DNA from 2 places in the Defluviitalea raffinosedens genome. Region 1 is predicted to be linked to the other one. Evidence: riboswitches for the same ligand, from Rfam matches in the RefSeq annotation. Region 1 holds a riboswitch; the other holds the start of a gene.
The links. Region 1 has a riboswitch for cyclic di-GMP ahead of JOD07_RS12450 (LytR/AlgR family response regulator transcription factor). Riboswitches for the same ligand answer to the same signal wherever they lie in the genome.

Region 1 (4,845 bases):
TTATCATACGGCGTAATGGACTCAGTGCTGCAACAACTACTGGCCGAGCAGCAGCATGATTTTTCTTTACTCATTTTCATCCCATCCTTTACAACATCCTGCATCTTCTTGGCAGATGCAATTTTCTTTTTCGGAGGTAATGTTACAGAGAAATCGCATTATTCTGCTGACAGTATTTGTGTCCAATGAGTAATACGTCCACTTACCTTGTTCTCTGCCCTTGACCAGCCCGCATTCACACAGGATCTTCATGTGGTGAGACAGCGTGGATTGGGACATATCGAATTTCTCTAAAATCATACAAGCGCAAAGTTCCCCACAGGAGAGCATATCCACAATCATGGCCCTCTTAGGATCCCCCAGCGCCTTGAATACTTTAGCATATTCCAAATAGTCTTCCATATCGGCACCTCAAATCTATAAATATCGATATGATCATTATATGCGCCAAATCGAAGAGTGTCAATATGAAAGCAGAAAATCATATAGTAAATCTAATACCTTATTCTTTCGTACCCAATACCCAATGAAATGTATATGAATAAAATAAACTAAGTGCATGATGCCTCCATAGCGTAACATATATAAACTGAAATGTTCATTACTGTAATCAGAACAATTATCGCACTTATTTACTCCAAGGAATATAAATCACAAATTCTACACCGGTATAGTCTTCTGGCTCTCTCAACTGTAATTGACCGTCATAACGATCTATAATCTGCTTAATTATATATAGGCCAAGACCACTATGCTGTTTAATGCTTTTAGTCGTATATCCGGCAGTAAAAATATTTTGCCTTACATTTTGAGGGATGGGACTGCCGTTATTGGATACCTTTAATTCCAAACCTAGCCTATTGCACATTAGAACTAAGTCTATTCGTGGGGAACCATTCATTTTTACTGCATCTAAAGCATTATCTAGAAGGTTACCGGTTAATTCGAAAGTGGAAGTGAACCGTCTTGTATTTTTACATGCCAATAGAACTTGATTCCGTTAATTTTTGCTTCCTCATATTTTGTACTTATAATAGCCGCTAATTCCGGAGGTTCAATTTTCAGGAGGCTTCCTATGCGGCTGACAGTATGATACAAATTTTCGATATAAGTTTCTGCCTGGTCGAAATGACAAGCCTTTATGTATCCATAAATAGCAGTAAGATGGTTGTAAAAGTCATGACGCTCAACCTGCAAACGCAAATGTAAATTGTGTCTATCTCTGGCATAATGAATTTCTGTTTCCAGTTTTGCATCGTGTTCTATGACTTTTAACAGATATCCGGATACAAAAATTGTTGCTAAAACAGAGACCAATAAAACAATGCTGCCAACTTCTATTAGGGTTTTAAGTGTAAAACTGGGATAAACACCTGTGTTGTAAGCATGAAAACTAAGATTTAATAAAACAAGCATTAAAGCTTGTACCAGGCATAATGTCAAAAGACAATTTTGCCTAATGGATTGCTTTGTTGTTCTTTTGTCAGACTCATTTTTTATTCCCAATTTTTCTGATATTAACGGTAAGCGCCATCCTCGTTTGCCAATGATATACGCTAATACTGAAAGTAAAACTAAGTGTGGCAAAGTAAAAAGTATTCTTAGCAAAGGATCAGAGATGATTTGTTCAAGTTTTAATTTAAAAATCCAAGCCAGAAGAGGAACTGAGATTCCCTCCGCCAATCCCAAAAACACACTTGAAAGCACCATTACAACTGCTGAAGTATGCCAGGGCAATCGAAAAAAGAGGTTCAAAAATATAGTCATGAGTGCTACTTGTGATATGGTATGGATACCAAATCGTACCGGCATTGTCCGAATACTGAATGAGAATATCGAAGTCAGCAGGGAAAGGATTATTACTACAAACGGTGACTCCTTTTTCTTCGTTAATACCAGTACCATATAATACAAAACCAGGCTTTCAGGAACAGACACACCTAAAAAGGGAATTAACGGCATAACATCCATCGCAATACCCCCTTAAACATTATAGTCAGAATACTTCATAAGCTCAGATATACGGTCACGGCTAAGTAAAGCCTTGTCTTCACAATTATTGAATTTTACCTCATAATACGATGAATTGGGAAAAGAGACTATCTTTTCAATCCGATCGGTGTTTATAATGAAAGATTTATGGGAACGAAAGAACATCTTTCCCAAGTACTTCTCCAACTCCTGCAGGGTTTGTCGGGTTTTAAATTTCCCGTTGGAGCATGAAATAAGGGTGTGACGTCCGGATTTTTCTATATAAAATATCTCATCCAGCTTTATAAAGACTCGTTCATTGCCCAGATTTATTGAAATTCTGCAGGTCTCCGTATTTTGGGAAGTATTACTCTTTTTTGATATTTCCAGCATCTTATATATGCGTCGGAAAGTAGATTTTACTCTATCCTCATCAATTGGCTTTAATATATAATCGGATGCATACAGTTTGAATGCATCAAGAGAGTATTCATGATGTGCGGTTATAAAGACTATTGCTATATCCGGTTTTATATCTCTCAGCTTTTCAGCTAACTCTATCCCTTTCATATCAGGCATCTCAATATCCAGGATAGCTAAATCCGGGTTATGCTCTCTTACAAGTGCTATTGCATCTTTAGCATTATCTGCTGTTCCTATAACCAAAGCCCCTTCAAGCTTACTAAGAATTGAGCAGAGTATCAGCATTACTCCATGTTCATCATCAGCCATTACAACTTTAGCCGGTAACAAACTCACCACTTCCTTTCAGGATTTATTGGCAAACTTGTAAACACTTTTCCGGCAAATCATAGTCATAATGGCTCGAAGTCATTGCTATAAATAATTCAGGTTGTATACATAAAGGCTCACTGATGCTATAAAAACACCAATGAGCCTAAAGCAGCTTAGTTCCGGCAACCCGGCCATCATAGCGGTATACCGCTTTAGACCCGTGGCTTTGCGTCCTTGTCTTTCAACAAGTTTGCCTTTATCAGTTTTATTTATGTTGATTATACTATTTATTATATAACAAAGGTCATGTTGAAATTTGTCAAAGCTTACTCACTTTATTTTTATTGGTTAATATTATTGCCCTTCAAATTTCACTGCCAGTAATTAGAATTTCACTTTTTTTGTAAAATTCAATTGAGAATGAATAGCGTAATAAATACTATCGGATAAATCTCATCCATTGGCCTTATGCTACTCTCCTATATCAGGTAACATTTTATCAGTGATATTGCTTACCATCTAGGCTGATACTTCAAACCCATAGATTTCTTGTATTTACTCTGCCCTTCTTACTGTAGCAAAGAATTATTTTACATACACATGCATTTTGTCTTTTTATCGTAAATGGCCTCATGTAAATCATCTTTGCAAAACAATTCTATGATTTACCAGTTCCATTTCCTTAATCCTTGCTTTTACTATCTTCCTTTGTCCAAATATATTTTCCAATATCAAGTTCTCTTCTTCTGGGAGTATCTTGTCAACAGATTCAAGAAACAGCTTTTCTTCACCTTTCTCATCAATTAAATAAACATTTGCTTCACACATATTAGCACCTCTTCATGCTTTCTTTAATACTTTGAACCACCTTATCAATAAGATGCGGCAAAGGCTCACTCTTATCAACACCTACAACTTCGATATTTCATCGATTTAATGGAAGAAGCACTTTTTTAGCTGGACTTTCAGCAATTGCTTTAGCCATTGTTGGAGTCAATTCCCCTAACATTGAATTTGCCGCAATAATTCCTATAGCCCCGATTATTATATCGACCTTACTAGAATTATAAACAATTGCATTTTCTCCTGTAGCTCCCTCATTTGCACCAGCCTTCATCATAAAAGATGTGGCAAGCGAGTTTGTTCCCAGAGCAACAATTTCAATATCTTCCATCAATTCCTTCCTTAATTTCTCAACAATTGATTTTCCGATACCTCCGCCTTGACCATCTATTACAGCTATTCTCACTTGCATCCCCCTATCAAAACACTACCTTTTTAAGACAGCAGATTGTTACCTATAGGATAACATCATCCTTCCGGCTCTTCAACTCCATAAATTCTGGCTGCATTCAAGTACATAATATTATCTATTTCTTTTTCACTAAGCCCCATTTTATAAAGTTCTTCTTCCCATATACTTATATCATCATATAATTTATCAGGTAAACCGTCGGAGGCATACAGAATTTTATAAGAAGAAATCTCTTTTCCAATCAGTCTTTTCTCCGTGATGTGCCTCCTCACAACATCTCCGCCCGAAAGATCAAAAAACACATTTCTTCTAAAACGGGCTATTGCACAGGATAACTCATACATGCCATAACCTAGATGAGCACCTATAATCTTCAATTCCGGGAATTTCAATGCAATATTATCCAAATAAATTGGCAGCATGAAACGCGAAGATGTATTAAATCGTTTTATTTTTGTCTCAAAATCCCTTGAAATTTCAATAAGTTTTTTATCAAAAGGAGACTCTACAAGGTAATCTACAGCATTTCCAATGACCCCTGTATGAAACAAAGCCACAAGCCCTAATTCTTGAGCCAACTGATAAAATGGATAATACCTTTCTTCATCATAATTATAATTAGGACAAATAATTTTAACTCCCTTAAATCCTGATTCCTTATAGTAGTTCAAAATCGCTGGGCCATCTTTGTCTATATCAATATAAGCTAATCCAACAAAAATTTCCGGATATCTATGGATTGCCTCTTTCACCATTTCATTTACTTTTCCTCGTCCCCCCAACAATGCAGCTTTAACCACATTTGATTTGATCATGTTTTCTACTAAATTATCTGTTAACCGCAAAGTCACATCATTTATCTTTTCGGTAAATTCAGCTTCATA
Region 2 (4,845 bases), on a different contig from region 1:
AAATTCATCAGTTTCTTATCCACTGCAATACCAATTAAAAGAGAAATAATACTCTTTGTAACCGATGCAATGTGAAAATGATCCTGCCCATCAAAGCCATTCCATGTGTCAGAGTATACCACCTTACCTTTCTTCATAGTCGTAATCTGACAAATATTCTTGTGATTCTCTGACACAAAATTATGTAACAGCTTATAATCCATCATTTATCACTACCTTTTTCATAAATGAAGAATTGGCCAATCCTTACTTTCAGATATCTGTATGTATAAACTATACGATTATAAAATAATATTCAAGAAAAATTTTTTAAATATTGAAAAAGCCATAAAGTTCAAAATAACTTTATGGCTTTAATTACATTCTTATTTTACCGAGCTGATGACTTATTGATGCTTATTTGATTCTAAATTTCGTAACTTGATCGAGAAGTTCATTTGCCACATCTTTTAACTGACCAGAAGACTGAGCAATGGTTTCCATTGAAGCCAATTGTTCTTCTGAGGTCGCTGAGATTTCCTGCATACCGGCTGATGTTTGTTCTGCGACAGAGGAAATATTTTCCGCATTACTCGTTACTGCTTCAATCTGATTATAAATCTGTTCTAAGGCTATGGAAATGTCATGAGAAATTTGCGCAAGCCCAGCGATGGAATCAAAAATCTTATCAAAACTTTCTTTGGTATCTTCTGCTGAATATTCCATGGCAAGGACGCTTTCTTTAACCTGATTCATATTCTGAACTGCTTCATTCACTCTGTCATTGATATCATTAACAATATTTTCAATTCTTTTAGTAGCATTGCCGGATTGCTCTGCCAGTTTACGAATCTCTTCAGCAACCACAGCGAAACCCCGTCCTGCTTCTCCCGCACGGGCTGCTTCTATGGAAGCATTTAACGCCAGGAGGTTGGTCTGCCCTGCTATATTGTTGATTTCTCCAATGATATTACGGATCTCATCAGCCATTGTTGCCAGCTGATGTATGGATTGGCCAACAGCATATGTAAACTGATTGTTTTCTTCGATTTTTTGACCTTGATGCATAAGAGCCTCCTGGCCTTTTTTAGCAAGCTCAAGAGATGTTTTTGCCTGATCTGCTGCAACTTTAGTTTTCTTCGTAGATTCTGAGATGATTTCAGTAACTTTAATAGTCGCATCCGTTGTCTCTTGAATCATTGACGCTTGCTCACTGTTGCCCTGGGCCATCTCATTAATCGTAGTCACGACTTGAGTTAAGCTCTGAGTAGCCTCTTCACTGGTTAGGGATAACTGCAAAGAATGAGAAGCTACCGTTGAAGCAACGGTTTGAATACTGCCTACAAGCCTTCTTAAATTCGTAATCATTGACTTAAGACTATTAAAGACCTGACCAATTTCATCTTTTGAGTTGAATTTAACTTCAAAATCTTTTAAATCCCCGTCTGCAATAGTTTGGATGATAGAAGATAATTCAACCAGAGGCGCAGTAAACCTCTTGGAAAAATAAAGCCCCAATAATCCAACAATAACAGCTACAGCAACAATCAAAATAACAGCTACGTTCAGGAGATTAAAAGCAGAAGACATTGCAACTGAAAAAGGAGTTTCTACAACAATTAACCATCCTGAAAGTTCATTTAATGCATGGCTGACGATAACATCCTCACCTTGAATGTTTTTGGTTCGCAATGTCGTATTATTTCCAGAAAGGCCTGCCTGTACAAATTCTAAAGCACTAAAATCTTCTTAATTCTCCACATATTCAATATTAGGATGAGCTATTACAATCCCTTGTCTGGAAAGCACATAAACCTTCGTACCATCCTGTGAAAGTCTTGCAACAAAATCACTGATTTTAGAAAGCTCGGTACTAGCCTGTAAAGCTCCTACGATCTTATTATTCCTATCACGGGCGGGTGTAGAGATCACAACATTTGATTTACCGGTAACTTTTGAGATGAGAATATCAGATACATACTTTTCATTTCCATTCATAGCCTGCTGAAAAAATTCTCGTTCCAATACGTTGGTAAAGGCATCATCATTACTTTTAGCCACTTGCTCTCCTTGAGCATTATCCAAAGCAATAACAAGGTCTGAATTGACATTAGCTGCGCCTACCAGTATATTTTTTGCAGAGTTCAAATCAAAATCGCCAACAGCTGGCTGATTAGCAACCATATGCAGGGTATTGAAGTTCTTTTCAAGCATACCATTAATTTCTGCTTTAACAACTTCCAACTTATCCTGGCTTGACTGATAAATATCATTTTTGGAAATTGAAATAGATAGTGACATGGATATCACTGAAAAGATTAATATTGGAATCAGACTGGTAGTTAAAAGTATCGAGAATAGCCGCGTTCTAAGTTTCAAAATATCTCCTCCTGAATTTTATTGTTTATGTATATTTGATCAGTTCTACGCGCGATTAGACTTAAAAATAACTTATGTAATAGAGGATATATTCCCATTACATAAAATGGCATAAAAAAAAAGCCGCTTTTAGCGACAAGACAGATCAGTACCAGAATGTTCGGTAACCTGGCAGCCATCAGCAAAATCTGGAAGGCCCATAGCTTTGCGCCCTTAGCTTTCACTAAGTTTGCCTTTATCGCAATATATCTAATTCAATTTTAACCGGTATGTGATATCACTATGTAGATTTTACGACATTAATCGACAAATTTCAATATAATTTATTAATTATTAATATATAAATTTTCTATATCTTAAAACGACCTACCAATGTTCTCAATTCTTCAGCCATACTTGCCAATGCATGAGCAGATGACGTAACTTCCTGTACTGTTGCCAGCTGTTCTTCTGATGCACAGGCAATTTCAGTTGTGCTCTGAGAATTTGCTTTTGCTAATTCTGCTATCTTTTCTATGGACTGATTGACTTGTTCTACATTTGCTGACAGTTCTTCCGTAATGGTCGATAGATCCTGTGCTTGTCCACTGACGTTTTCAATAGACTTCAAAATCTTTTCAAAAGAATTTCCTGCCTCTTCCGCTAACCCTAATCCATTTTTGGCAACAGCATTAGCACCTTTTGCCATGTTTGAGGCCTTTATAATACCTTCCTGAATGATTTTTATGATTCCATAAATCTGATTTGCAGAATTCCTGGATTGATCTGCCAATTTGCGAACTTTCTCAGCTACTACCGCAAAACCTTTTCCATGTTCACCAGCTCTTGCAGCTTCTATCGCTGCATTAAGCGCTAAAAGGTTGGTCTGTTCAGCGATCCCAGCAATCACATCAATAATTTCTCCAATTTCATCGGAATGATTTCTCAAATTCGTCATCACTTGTATCGTGTCACTTGTTGCATCGTGCATGTTTCTTACTTCTCCAACTACTTTTTGAATGTATTCATTTCCATCATGGGCCTGGACCATAGTTTCATTGGCTGCTTCCGCGACCGTACTGATTGAATCTGCAATATGTTGAATACCACCCGTAATCTCAGCAATAGCTCCAGCACTTTCTTCTGTATTTTTACTTTGGACTTCTGCTGTCTTAGCTACTTCCTGAATTGACGTCGTAACTTGATTGGTTACAGAAGCTGTTTGCTCTGAACTTGCCAACAGCTCTTCCGATGATACAGCTACCTGCTGCGATGTATAATTCACCTGACCAAGCATTGTCCGCAAAGTCCCAAGCATTTTGTTAAATGCCGCTGCCATATCTCCTATTTCATCCTTTGATTTCACATGAATCTCTTTGGTTAAGTCTCCTTCTCCTTCCGCAATATCTTTTAATTGAGCATTCATTTCTTTTATTGGACGGACAATTGAACGAGTAAGCACCATAGTAGCAATCATAGCAAGAATGCTGGTAAAAATAATTGTAACAAGAAGGGATAATAATACTGAAATAATCGTATTTTTAACAGCTTGGATCGGACAACCTACTAACCACATACCAATGTTATTACCATTCTCATCTTTTACTGGTTGATACATCGTTAAGTACGGATTTCCTGAAATATCTGCTTCACCTACATAGATTTCCCCGCTCCCAAGTACAGCTTCTGCAATAGAGTTATCTGCATCAGCCCCAATTTTTCTTACTCCATCTACAACGATATTAGTAGCCACAGTGTAATTCTTAAGAAATATATTAACAATTCCACCCGTTATTTCTCCAATTTCTTCAAAGATTTCATTGTTATCATTAATCTTTACATTTCCTTTGTAGAGTTCACCTTCTTTAACATTCCATGCTCCTGGATACCTTTCATTGAGTATGCTCATTCCCAGATTAGATTGAATTGCAACATCATCTCTGTATATCTCAATCATGGTTTCTTCAATCTTATATTTTGAAATGAAGAATACAACCATAGTAAGATAAACAATTACACCAATCATTAAAAGGTTGAATTTTGTTCTCATTTTCATTTTTTCTAGTCTCATCTAAATGTCTCCTTTTTGTGTATTTTGTAGTTTGGTGTCGAAAATGCTTAATTAGCTTAGCATAATTTCATTAAATATGCAAAACTTCTTGCAAATTTTTTTGCTCAATAACATCAAAATGTTTATTGTTATGCGTTTGCCTGTATTACCAAAGTGCAACAGTCCCTTTATTCATTTTTCCTCATAATAGAATTGAATGGCACAATAAAACGCACCTTTGTAGGAGCAAGTCTGTCTCGTTGCTGCAAGCACGATCAAACAGACAATCCTCAAAGGAGCGCTTTATAATAAACTCTTATAATCCATTAAATCTTTACTTCGACAGTAACCGAATACCAATCTTTATTAAAGTATGTTTCAGCATATTCTATGATCTTTCCAGATTCACCATATGTGGTTCTCTTTACAAAGAAAGTATCTGTACCTTTCCTCAGATT

Region 2: it holds a riboswitch for cyclic di-GMP, as region 1 does, so the genes downstream of both, JOD07_RS15530 (cache domain-containing protein) here and JOD07_RS12450 (LytR/AlgR family response regulator transcription factor) in region 1, are expected to answer to the same signal.

What each region holds. Positions count from the first base shown of each region.
Region 1 covers NZ_JAFBEP010000020.1:24,555-29,399, forward strand. Annotated here, with positions in the region: gene hgcA (mercury methylation corrinoid protein HgcA) at 1-74, opposite strand, end outside; gene JOD07_RS12440 (ArsR/SmtB family transcription factor) at 67-402, opposite strand; gene JOD07_RS15505 (sensor histidine kinase) at 629-985, opposite strand; gene JOD07_RS12445 (Spo0B domain-containing protein) at 940-1,971, opposite strand; gene JOD07_RS12450 (LytR/AlgR family response regulator transcription factor) at 1,984-2,724, opposite strand; cyclic di-GMP riboswitch class I at 2,885-2,971, opposite strand; gene JOD07_RS12455 (CooT family nickel-binding protein) at 3,346-3,534, opposite strand; gene JOD07_RS12460 (DUF3842 family protein) at 3,632-3,955, opposite strand; gene JOD07_RS12465 (amidohydrolase family protein) at 4,018-4,845, opposite strand, start outside.
Region 2 covers NZ_JAFBEP010000026.1:27,240-32,084, reverse strand. Annotated here, with positions in the region: gene JOD07_RS13910 (serine hydrolase domain-containing protein) at 1-137, opposite strand, end outside; gene JOD07_RS15535 (methyl-accepting chemotaxis protein) at 397-1,671, opposite strand; gene JOD07_RS15530 (cache domain-containing protein) at 1,729-2,358, opposite strand; cyclic di-GMP riboswitch class I at 2,518-2,602, opposite strand; gene JOD07_RS13900 (methyl-accepting chemotaxis protein) at 2,708-4,408, opposite strand; gene JOD07_RS13895 (GntR family transcriptional regulator) at 4,714-4,845, opposite strand, start outside.